Regions from separate parts of the Variovorax sp. dw_954 genome, predicted to be linked through region 1. Evidence: predicted binding sites of a transcription regulator. Region 1 holds the regulator's gene; each other region holds the start of a gene.
What was found. Region 1 encodes sigma-54, which starts transcription at its own class of promoters, with help from an activator protein. Its sites were predicted from a motif close to TGGCANGNAANCTGCTTT; they were not measured.
Positions count from the first base shown of each region.

Region 2: HB681_RS09300 (TorF family putative porin) is a predicted target of sigma-54. The motif match lies at 1,716-1,733, and genes of this name have one in related genera.
Region 3: HB681_RS00375 (ammonium transporter) is a predicted target of sigma-54. The motif match lies at 1,676-1,693, and genes of this name have one in related genera.

Region 1 covers NZ_JAAVVD010000010.1:49,528-52,801, reverse strand. Annotated here, with positions in the region: gene lptA (lipopolysaccharide transport periplasmic protein LptA) at 1-189, shown strand, start outside; gene lptB (LPS export ABC transporter ATP-binding protein) at 186-1,028, shown strand; gene HB681_RS17000 (RNA polymerase factor sigma-54) at 1,040-2,626, shown strand; gene HB681_RS16995 (UDP-glucose/GDP-mannose dehydrogenase family protein) at 3,001-3,274, shown strand, end outside.
Region 2 covers NZ_JAAVVD010000004.1:220,071-223,344, forward strand. Annotated here, with positions in the region: gene amt (ammonium transporter) at 1-344, opposite strand, end outside; gene glnK (P-II family nitrogen regulator) at 379-717, opposite strand; gene HB681_RS09300 (TorF family putative porin) at 789-1,673, opposite strand; gene HB681_RS09305 (YifB family Mg chelatase-like AAA ATPase) at 1,897-3,274, shown strand, end outside.
Region 3 covers NZ_JAAVVD010000001.1:79,901-83,174, forward strand. Annotated here, with positions in the region: gene HB681_RS00365 (hypothetical protein) at 1-62, opposite strand, end outside; gene HB681_RS00370 (hypothetical protein) at 215-388, shown strand; gene HB681_RS00375 (ammonium transporter) at 404-1,606, opposite strand; gene HB681_RS00380 (GMC family oxidoreductase N-terminal domain-containing protein) at 2,003-3,274, opposite strand, start outside.

The DNA of each region.
Region 1 (3,274 bases):
GTGCCGCCGGACGCCGCCGTGTCGTCCGGCACGCAGGGCGCGCGCGTGCGTGCCGTGCTCACGCCGCGCCCGCCGGTCAATGCATTGCCGGGCAGTCCCCGGGCTGGTTCCGCGCCTCCGGCGCCAGCGCCGGCCCCGGGCGCCGGCCTGCGCTCCACCACCACGCTCGGTGGGGAAGCGCCCCCGTGATGCGCAACGACAACGCCCTGATCGACACAGGCGGCGAGCCCTTGCTCGGGTCGGGTGGGGGCGCCGTCACGGCGGTCCCCGGCAACGGCAGCCGCCTCGACGCGCGCGGCCTGCAGAAGTCCTACGGCAGCCGCATGGTGGTCAAGGACGTGTCGCTCGGCGTGCAGAAGGGCGAAGTGGTCGGCTTGCTGGGCCCCAACGGCGCCGGCAAGACCACGTCCTTCTACATGATCGTCGGGCTGGTCCGGGCCGATGCCGGCGACATCACCATCGACGGCGAGCCGATCGCGCACATGCCGATCCACCGCCGCGCGCGCATGGGCCTGAGCTACCTGCCGCAGGAAGCTTCGATCTTCCGCAAGCTCACGGTCGAGCAGAACGTGCGCGCCGTGCTGGAGCTGCAATTCGAGACCAATGCCAACGGCAAGCGGGTGCCGCTCGGCAAGGCGCGCATCGAGGAGCGCCTGACCGAGCTCCTGAGCGACCTGCGCGTCGAACATCTGCGCGATTCCCCGGCACTGTCACTGTCGGGCGGCGAGCGCAGGCGCGTGGAAATCGCGCGGGCGCTGGCCACGCAGCCGCGCTTCATCCTGCTGGACGAGCCCTTCGCGGGGATCGACCCGATCGCCGTGATCGAGATCCAGCGGATCATCAGCTTCCTGAAGGGGCGCGGCATCGGCGTGCTCATCACGGATCACAACGTGCGGGAGACGCTGGGCATCTGCGATCACGCTTTCATCATCAGCGACGGGCAAGTGCTGGCACAAGGCACGCCTTCGGAGATCGTCGACAACGCGGAGGTACGCAGGGTGTACCTCGGCGAGCATTTCAGAATGTAGGGGCCTTCGGCATGAAGCAAGGCCTGTCGCTGCGCGTATCGCAGCACCTGGCACTGACGCCCCAATTGCAGCAGTCGATCCGGCTGCTGCAACTGTCGACGCTGGAACTGAGCCAGGAAGTCGAGCAGATGCTCGACGACAACCCGTTCCTCGAACGCACCGCGGAGGAGGCTGTGCGCGAGGAGTTCGGCCTCGAAGCCGCCGACGCGCCGCCGCCGCGTGACGACGACTTCGCCACCCCACCGATCGCCAACGGCGCGGACGGCCCTGCCTCCGCCACCGCGTCGAGCGAGGCGGATTCCGCCACCGCCGATGCGACCGCGGACGGCGTCTCCGACAGCGAGCCCGACTGGGGCGGCGACGGCACTGTCGACATGGTGCCCGACGACAGCGAATGGGGCGGCGACGCCCCCGCGCGCGCCAACAACCTGGGCGGCGACGAGCGCGCCGACGCCACCGAGCTGGCGCGCAGCCAGGAGTCGCTGCAGGCCTTCCTGCACCGCCAGGCCCTGGGCCTGCGCCTCGACGAGACCGACCGCGCCGCGCTGAGTTTCCTGATCGAGTCGCTCAACGACGACGGCTACCTGGAGGACTCGCTGCCTGCGCTGGCCTCGGGCCTGGCCGGCAACGACAACGACGAGTTCGACGAACTGGTGCATCGCTTCCAGATGGCGCTGGGCCTGCTGCAGAGCCTGGAGCCGGTCGGCGTGGGTGCGCGCGACCTGGGCGAATGCCTGGCGATCCAGTTGCGCGCGCTGGCGCGTGCCGATGAAGCCGAGGACGAGGAGCAGGTGCGCAAGGTCGCCATCGCCATCTGCAAATTGCCGATGGACCTGCTGGCCCGCCGCGACTTCAAGCGCCTGGCCACGCTCACCAAGAGCAACGAGGAACTGGTGCGCGCGGCGATGCAGCTCATCGCGCGGCTGGAGCCCAAGCCGGGCCGCCGCTTCGTCGACGTGGAGCGCAACGTGGTCGTGCCCGACGTGATCGTCACGCGCACCGGTCGCGGCGCCACGCTCAGGTTCCGCGTCATGCTCAACCCCGACGTCATGCCGCGCCTGCGCGTGCACGACATCTACGCCGGTGCGCTGAAGGCGCACAAGGGCGAGGGCAGCCAGGCGCTGTCGCAGCGGCTGCAGGAGGCACGCTGGTTCATCAAGAACATACAGCAGCGATTCGACACGATCCTGCGCGTAAGCAACGCCATCGTCGAGCGGCAGAAGAACTTCTTCGTGCACGGCGAACTGGCAATGCGGCCACTGGTGTTGCGCGAGATTGCCGACGAACTCGGGCTGCACGAGTCGACGATCAGCCGCGTGACGACCGCGAAGTACATGTCGACGCCCTACGGCACGGTGGAACTCAAGTACTTCTTCGGGTCGGCGCTGGGTACGGAGACCGGCGGGAATGCGTCCAGCACGGCGGTGCGGGCGCTGATCAAGCAGTTCGTGACGAGCGAGAACATCAAGAAGCCGCTGTCGGACAGCCAGATCTCGGACATGCTCAAGGAGCAGGGGATCGAGTGCGCGCGGCGGACGGTGGCGAAGTACCGCGAAGCACTGCGGATCGCGCCGGCGAATTTACGCAAGGCTTTGTAGTGCGTCCCAGCGTTGCAGTGCAATGTTGCAACCGCTTAGGCCTCCGCAAAAGTCGCTAACTTTCGTCAAGTTGTGGCTTGGTTGCGTTTGCAGCTTTCATGTCGCTCACAGGGGATGCGCGGGCCGGCACGCGCTGTGCCGCTACAATACATTTAGACATAATTGTTAGCGACCGCTATAACTCGGTAGTCACTGCGCGGATGGGCGCTACGCCTCCAACCACACGCAATCTTGTCCCGGCGGCCCGGACTTGTTTCAAGTCGCCCATAGGAACTCCGCGAACTGGTCCAAGACCCAGTTCGGTGAGTGCCTGAAAACCCATCGCTTGCTTCGGCGTGCTGCCTATTGCCGCAGGTCGATTTGATTTCGCATCCATGAACATCACCATCATCGGCACCGGCTATGTCGGGCTCGTCACTGGCGTCTGCCTGGCCGACCTCGGCAACCACGTTTTCTGCCTCGACCTCGACCCGGTCAAGATCCAGACGCTCAACAGCGGCGGCATCCCCATCTACGAGGCCGGCCTGGCCGACCTCGTGCACTCGAACGTGGCCGCCAAACGCCTGACCTTCTCGACCGACGTCGAGGCGGCCGTGGCGCATGGCGACGTGCAGTTCATCGCGGTCGGCACGCCGCCCGACGAAGATG
Region 2 (3,274 bases), on a different contig from region 1:
GACAGCATGTTCTTGCTGCGGACCAGGCCGCCATAGAACAGCGCCAGGCCAGGCACGGTCATCATGATCACCAGCAGCGTGGAGACCATCATCCAGGCGGTGTCGCCCTTGTTGAAGCTCGGTGCTGCGGCGGGGGCCGCGGCGGCGTCAGCGGCAGGTGCGGCCGCGGCGGGGGCTGCGGCAGCCGGAGCTGCAGCGGCAGGCGCCGCGGGCGTGGCTGCGGGGGCAGCGGCCGCGGCGGGCGCCTTGGCTTCGGCGGCTGGCGCCGGCGACTGCGCGAAGCCCGAGACGCTGGCCGTCAACAGGCCCACGCCCAGCGCGAGGGAGAGGAGGAACTTTTTCATTGGGGTGTTCTTTCGTGCCATGAAATGCGTGAAATCAGAGGGCTTCGCGGCCGGTTTCGCCGGTGCGGATTCGCACGACCTGCTCCAGGTCGTACACGAAGATCTTGCCGTCGCCGATCTTGCCGGTGCGGGCTGCGCCCTCGACGGCTTCGATCACGCGCTCGACCAGGTCGTCCGCCACGGCGGCCTCGATCTTGACCTTGGGGAGGAAGTCCACCACGTACTCCGCGCCGCGGTACAGCTCGGTGTGGCCCTTCTGCCGGCCGAAGCCCTTGACCTCCGTCACGGTGATGCCCTGCACGCCGATGGTGGAGAGCGCCTCGCGCACCTCGTCCAGCTTGAAGGGTTTGATGATGGCTGTGACCAGCTTCATGGTTTTGCTACTCCTGAGGAAGATATGGATGGCTCGACCCCTGCAAGGGCCGGGCCTGCTTTTCGTTTTTCTTAGAACGTCTTGGTCAGCGTCGCGATGAAGCGTGCCTTGTTCGGCGAGTAGGTCGTCGCGCCGATCGGGCCGAAGCCGAGGTCGAAGCCGGGGTGGTTCGCCACGGCATAGGCATCCTCGTGGTTGGCGCCCTGGACCGAGCCGGCCAGCGACAGGCCACCGCCGAAGTCCCAGCTGGCGCCGACGTTGTAGTCCAGGTAGTTGCGGTAGCCGAGGCTCTTGATGTCCGACGACATGAAGGTGTAGCCGACGGCGGCCTTCAGCGTGAGGCTGGTCAGCACGGTCTTGCTGTACGACAGGTTCAGGTAGCTGGTGTTCTGACCCTTCTGGCCCGAGCCCGCCTTGTTGCCGGCGTAGTTGAAGTAGTCCTTCGACACGGTCCACGAGTACTTGGCGGTGAAGCTGCCGAGGACTTCGTCGGCCCAGGTGCCCGCGCCGTAGAGTTCGGTCGTGTTGCCGGCGGTATTGCCCGAGTAGTAGTACTGCAGCACGCCGAAGTCGAGGTCGACCGGGCCGGCCTTGAACTTGTAGCCGCCGTAGAAGTCGCTCTCGATGCTGTTGCCCGGCAGCCAGTTGACGCTGGAGTTCCAGTTGCCGACGTAGAAGCCGCTCTCATGCGCGTAGTCGAAGCCGCCCTGGATGGCGGGCTTGAATCCGCTGGTCTTCACCGGGCTGGTGAAGCTGTTGCTGATCATGTCCTGGTCCTGGCCACGGAACTTGTAGTTGGTGGTGAAGGAGACATTGGCCGTGAGCGGCGAGACGACAGGCGCGGGGGTGGCAGCAGCCGGATCTGCCGCGGGGGTGCTCTGGGCAAAAGCGGCGCCCGACGTCGCGAGCGTGGTGGCCAGTGCAACCAACGCCGTGGCAGTGTTACGGTGCATCATCGAGAAACTCCTACGTGTATTTGAAAGGGTGGGAACCCGTTCAAAGCAGGGAGCGTGCCAAATGGTTGCGGAGGGTGCTGGAAAACCCGGAGGCTCATTCACAAACGTACACAAAAGGTCGGATAAATAGTCACACAAGTGTCTTCTTGAACAACGGTTGAATCGAAAAGAAAACAAGAGCGCACCACCGAGGTGGGTGCACCGTTTTGGTGAGGGAGTGGAAATGAGTTTGTCTTTGGTGCAAAGCCGTGCTTTGCTGGGCCTGGAAGCGGCCAGCGTCACGGTCGAAGTGCATCTGGCCAATGGTTTGCCCAGCTTTACGCTGGTCGGGCTGGCCGATGTGGAGGTGAAGGAAGCGCGCGAACGCGTGCGATCGGCCATTCAGAACGCGGGGCTGGAGTTTCCGAACAACAAAAAAATCGTCGTGAACCTGGCGCCGGCGGATTTGCCGAAGGACTCCGGGCGTTTCGATTTGCCGATCGCGCTGGGCATCCTGGCGGCGAGCGGGCAGGTGGACGCGGCCCAACTGGCGGGGCACGAGTTTGCCGGCGAACTGTCCTTGTCGGGTCACCTGCGGCCGGTGCGCGGGGCGCTTGCGATGGCGCTGGCGCTGCACAGCCGGGGCATCGCGACCCGGTTGGTGCTGCCGGCCGACAGCGCGCAGGAGGCGGCGCTGGTGCCGGGATCGGAGGTGTATGGCGCGCGTCACCTGATCGACGTGGTGCGGCACTTCCTGCCTGCGGGAGCGGATGCTTCCGTTTTGCCCGAGCCTGAGGTCGACGGCTGGGCGCGCATTCACTCGGAAGCCGGCACTTACATTCCAAGCTATCCGGACTTGTCCGAGGTGAAGGGCCAGGCCGCCGCCAAGCGCGCATTGGAGATCGCCGCTGCCGGCGGGCACAGCCTGCTGATGGTCGGGCCTCCGGGGTCCGGCAAATCGATGCTGGCGCAGCGCTTTGCCGGATTGCTGCCGGCGATGACGGTGGACGAAGCGCTGGAGAGCGCGGCGGTGTCGAGCCTGTCGGGGCGATTCGGGATCGAGAAATGGGCCGTGCGGCCGACCTGTGCGCCCCACCATTCCGCCAGCGCGGTGGCCCTGGTCGGCGGAGGATCACCGCCGCGGCCCGGCGAAATCTCGCTCGCACATCACGGCATCCTGTTTTTGGACGAATTCCCGGAATTCCAGCGGGCCGCGCTGGAGGCCCTGCGCGAACCGCTGGAGACCGGCACGATCACCATCGCCCGGGCAGCCCGACGCTCCGAATTCCCCGCGCGATTCCAACTCATCGCGGCGATGAACCCCTGCCCTTGCGGCTTCTCGGGCTCGCCGCTCAAGGCCTGCCGCTGCACGCCGGACCAGATCGCGCGCTACCAGGGCAAGCTCAGCGGCCCCTTGCTGGACCGCATCGACCTGCACATCGAGGTGCCGGCCGTGTCGGCGCAGGAACTGCTGACCGCGCCGCCAGGCGAAGCGACGACCGGCATCCGCGACCGCGCGGCCACCGCGCGCGAACGCGCCATCGCGCGGCAGGGCGTGCCCAACCAGGCGCTGCGCGGCGCGCAGATCGACGTGCATGCAGGGCTCGACGACGCCGGCATGC
Region 3 (3,274 bases), on a different contig from region 1:
GTTCGCAACTCATCCGGTGTTGCCTTCGAGCCATGGAACGCAATGTTGTTCGATTTGCTCATGTTGCAGATACCTCTGCGGCAGGTACGAATGCGCGAGCATAGACAGCCGTGGCCGCATCGACAAGGACCGTGACGCAGGCCCTCAAACCAGCGCGCCGCGGCGAAATCGCCGTGGTCCTAAGATTGCCACCCCGCATCCTCCGGAGGCGACCATGCCCGACGACAACGCGAAGTTCGACAAGGAAGCGATTTCCCTGATCGAGTCTCTCAAGGGGCGGCGCAAGCCTGCCAAGCGAGCACCGAGGACAGGGTCGACGGCCCCCAAGGGCGATAAGGCGGCCGTCAAGACGCCGGTGGTCGTCCGGCGGGCGGCAGGTCGTTTCTAGGCCGAGCAGATTGCGTCACCAGTTGACTTCGCGCTCCGGCGTGGCGCTCACGTGGTGGATCGACAGGTCTGCGCCGTCGTATTCCTCTTCCTGCGACAGCCGCAAGCCCGTCGTGCGCTTCAGCGTGCCGTAGACGGCCAGGCCCGCCACGAAGGCCCAGGCGACGCCGATCGCCACGCCGATGAGCTGCGCGACAAGGCTGACGCCGCCGATCCCACCCAGCGCCCGCTGGCCAAAAATGCCGGCGGCGACACCGCCCCAGGTGCCGCACAGGCCGTGCAGGGGCCAGACGCCCAGCACGTCGTCGATCTTCCACTTGTTCTGCGTCAGTGTGAACATGTAGACGAAGATCGCGCCCGCCACACCTCCGACCACGAGGGCACCGATGGGGTGCATCAGGTCGGAGCCCGCGCACACTGCGACCAGCCCGGCCAGCGGCCCGTTGTAGACGAAGCCCGGGTCGTTCTTGCCGAGCGCCAGCGCCGCCAGTGTGCCGCCCACCATCGCCATCAGCGAGTTGACCGCCACCAGCCCGGAGATCTTGTCGATGCTCTGCGCACTCATGACATTGAAGCCGAACCAGCCCACGCACAGCACCCACGCGCCAAGCGCCAGGAAGGGGATGTTCGAGGGCGGATGCGCGCTGAGCGATCCATCGCCGCGGTAGCGGTTGCGGCGCGCGCCGAGCAGCAGGACCGCCGGCAGTGCCAGCCATCCGCCCACCGCATGCACGACCACCGAGCCCGCAAAGTCGTGGAACGGGTGCCCGGTCGCCGATTCGATCCAGGCCTGGATGCCCAGCGCCTTGTTCCAGGCAATGCCTTCGTACAAGGGGTACACCAAGCCGACGATGACCGCCGTCGCGATGAGTTGCGGCCAGAACTTCGCACGTTCCGCAATGCCGCCCGAAATGATCGCGGGGATGGCGGCGGCGAAGGTCAGCAGGAAGAAGAACTTCACCAGCTCGTAGCCGTTCTGTTGAGCCAGCTCATCGGCGCCGACGAAGAAATGCGCGCCGTAGGCGACCCCGTAGCCGACCAGGAAGTAGACCACCGTCGACACCGAGAAGTCGACCAGGATCTTGACCAGTGCATTGACCTGGTTCTTCTTGCGGACAGTGCCGAGTTCCAGGAAGGCGAACCCCGCGTGCATCGCCAGGACCATGATCGCGCCGAGAAGAATGAACAGCGCGTCTGCGCCCCGATGTAGTGCATCCATTAAAGGCGTGCTCCCAATACTGCTTATGTTGGTGCATTGCCGGCCTTTGCCGGCGCATGGATCAACGCGAAAGCAATATTGGTGCCGGATTGGCCTACTGGTGGTGCAGGCGCTGCAAGTTGGTGCGCATCATTCAGGGCGGGCACCTGGAGCCGACTCGCCGCGGGGGCAGGCCCCGCGCTGCCAGGAACTCAGCCTGGTGCGCCGAAAGCCATCGCGAGGGTGTGGGTGTCTTCGTATGCCTTGACCGAAGTCGGCGTAGATCTGCTGCAGGTTCGCGGCACGTGGATGCGGCGGGGTCGAATCCTGTCTGCGGCTGCACTCCAGCTTCACGCTGCCGGGTGAAGAAGACTGACACTGCTTGCATGGAGTTCGGCGCTGACGCCGTGGCAGGACTCAATTCACCGTCGCCGCTTCACGCGAAACCATCACCACCGGCTGCGCGCGAACCGCGGCCACCCGACGAGCCGCTGACCCACCACCGCGAATCAGTTCCGCCGCCTTCTCCCCGATCACGATCGACGGCGCGTTGGTGTTGGAGCTGACCAGCCGCGGCATCACCGAGCTGTCGCAGATACGCAAGCCTTCGATGCCCCTGACTCGCAACTCCGGGTCGACCACGGAGGCCGCATCACCGCCCATGCGGCAGGTTCCTACCGGATGGTAGGAGGTGCGGCCGAACTGGCGCGCATAGGTCTCGAGGTCGGCCGTGGTCGACACGCGATCGCCGGGAAAGTGCTCCTTGCGGATGTACTTTGCGAGCGCCGATTGCCGGAAGATCTCGCGGCTGATGCGCACGCCTTCCGCGGAGGTCTTCACGTCGCGCTCGTCGCCGAGGAAGTTCGGATCGACGACAGGCATGGCGCGCGGATCGGCGCTGCCGAGCGAGACCGAGCCACGCGCATGCGGACGCACTGCGTAGGAGTTCAGCGTCACGCCCGAGCCGGATTCGATCTTCGGCACGCCCGCCTCCACGCCCGCGCCGACCAGGAAGTGGAACTGCAGGTCGGGCGTGGGCTCGTTCCGGTCGGCGTACCAGAAGGCGCCGCCTTCGACGATGTTGGACGCCACCGGCCCCCTCCTGAACAGCGCGTACTGCAAGCCGGCCCAGGCCATCCAGTGCGGCTTGGCGTACTTGTCGAAGCTGTGCGGGCCGTTGAGTTCGTAGACGATGTCGATGCCGAAGTGATCGTGCAGGTTCTGGCCCATTTCGGGCCGGTCTGCCATTACGTCGATGCCGAGCGCGCGCAGCTGGTCGGCCGGACCGATGCCCGACAGCAGCATCAGCTTGGGCGAGCCGATGGCGCCCGCCGTCACCAGCACTTCGCGGGCGGCTCGCACGATGGTCGGCCGGCCAGCCTCGACCACTTCGACACCCACCGCGCGGCTCTGCTCGATTACGACGCGATTGATCAATGCGCCGGTCTTCACCGAGAGGTTGCGCCGCCCGAGCGCAGGCCGCAGGTAGCCCACCGCCGCGGAACAGCGCTTGCCGTTTCGCGTCGTGGTCTGGTAGGCGCCGGTGCCTTCCTGCGTCGCGCCGTTGAAGTCCGGGTTGTAGGGCATGCCCATCTGCTGGCAGGCCTGCACGAAAGCCTGCGTCATCCGATGCGGCGCGCCGTTGGACACACCCAGCGGTCCGCCGATGCCGTGCAGCGGGCCTGAGAG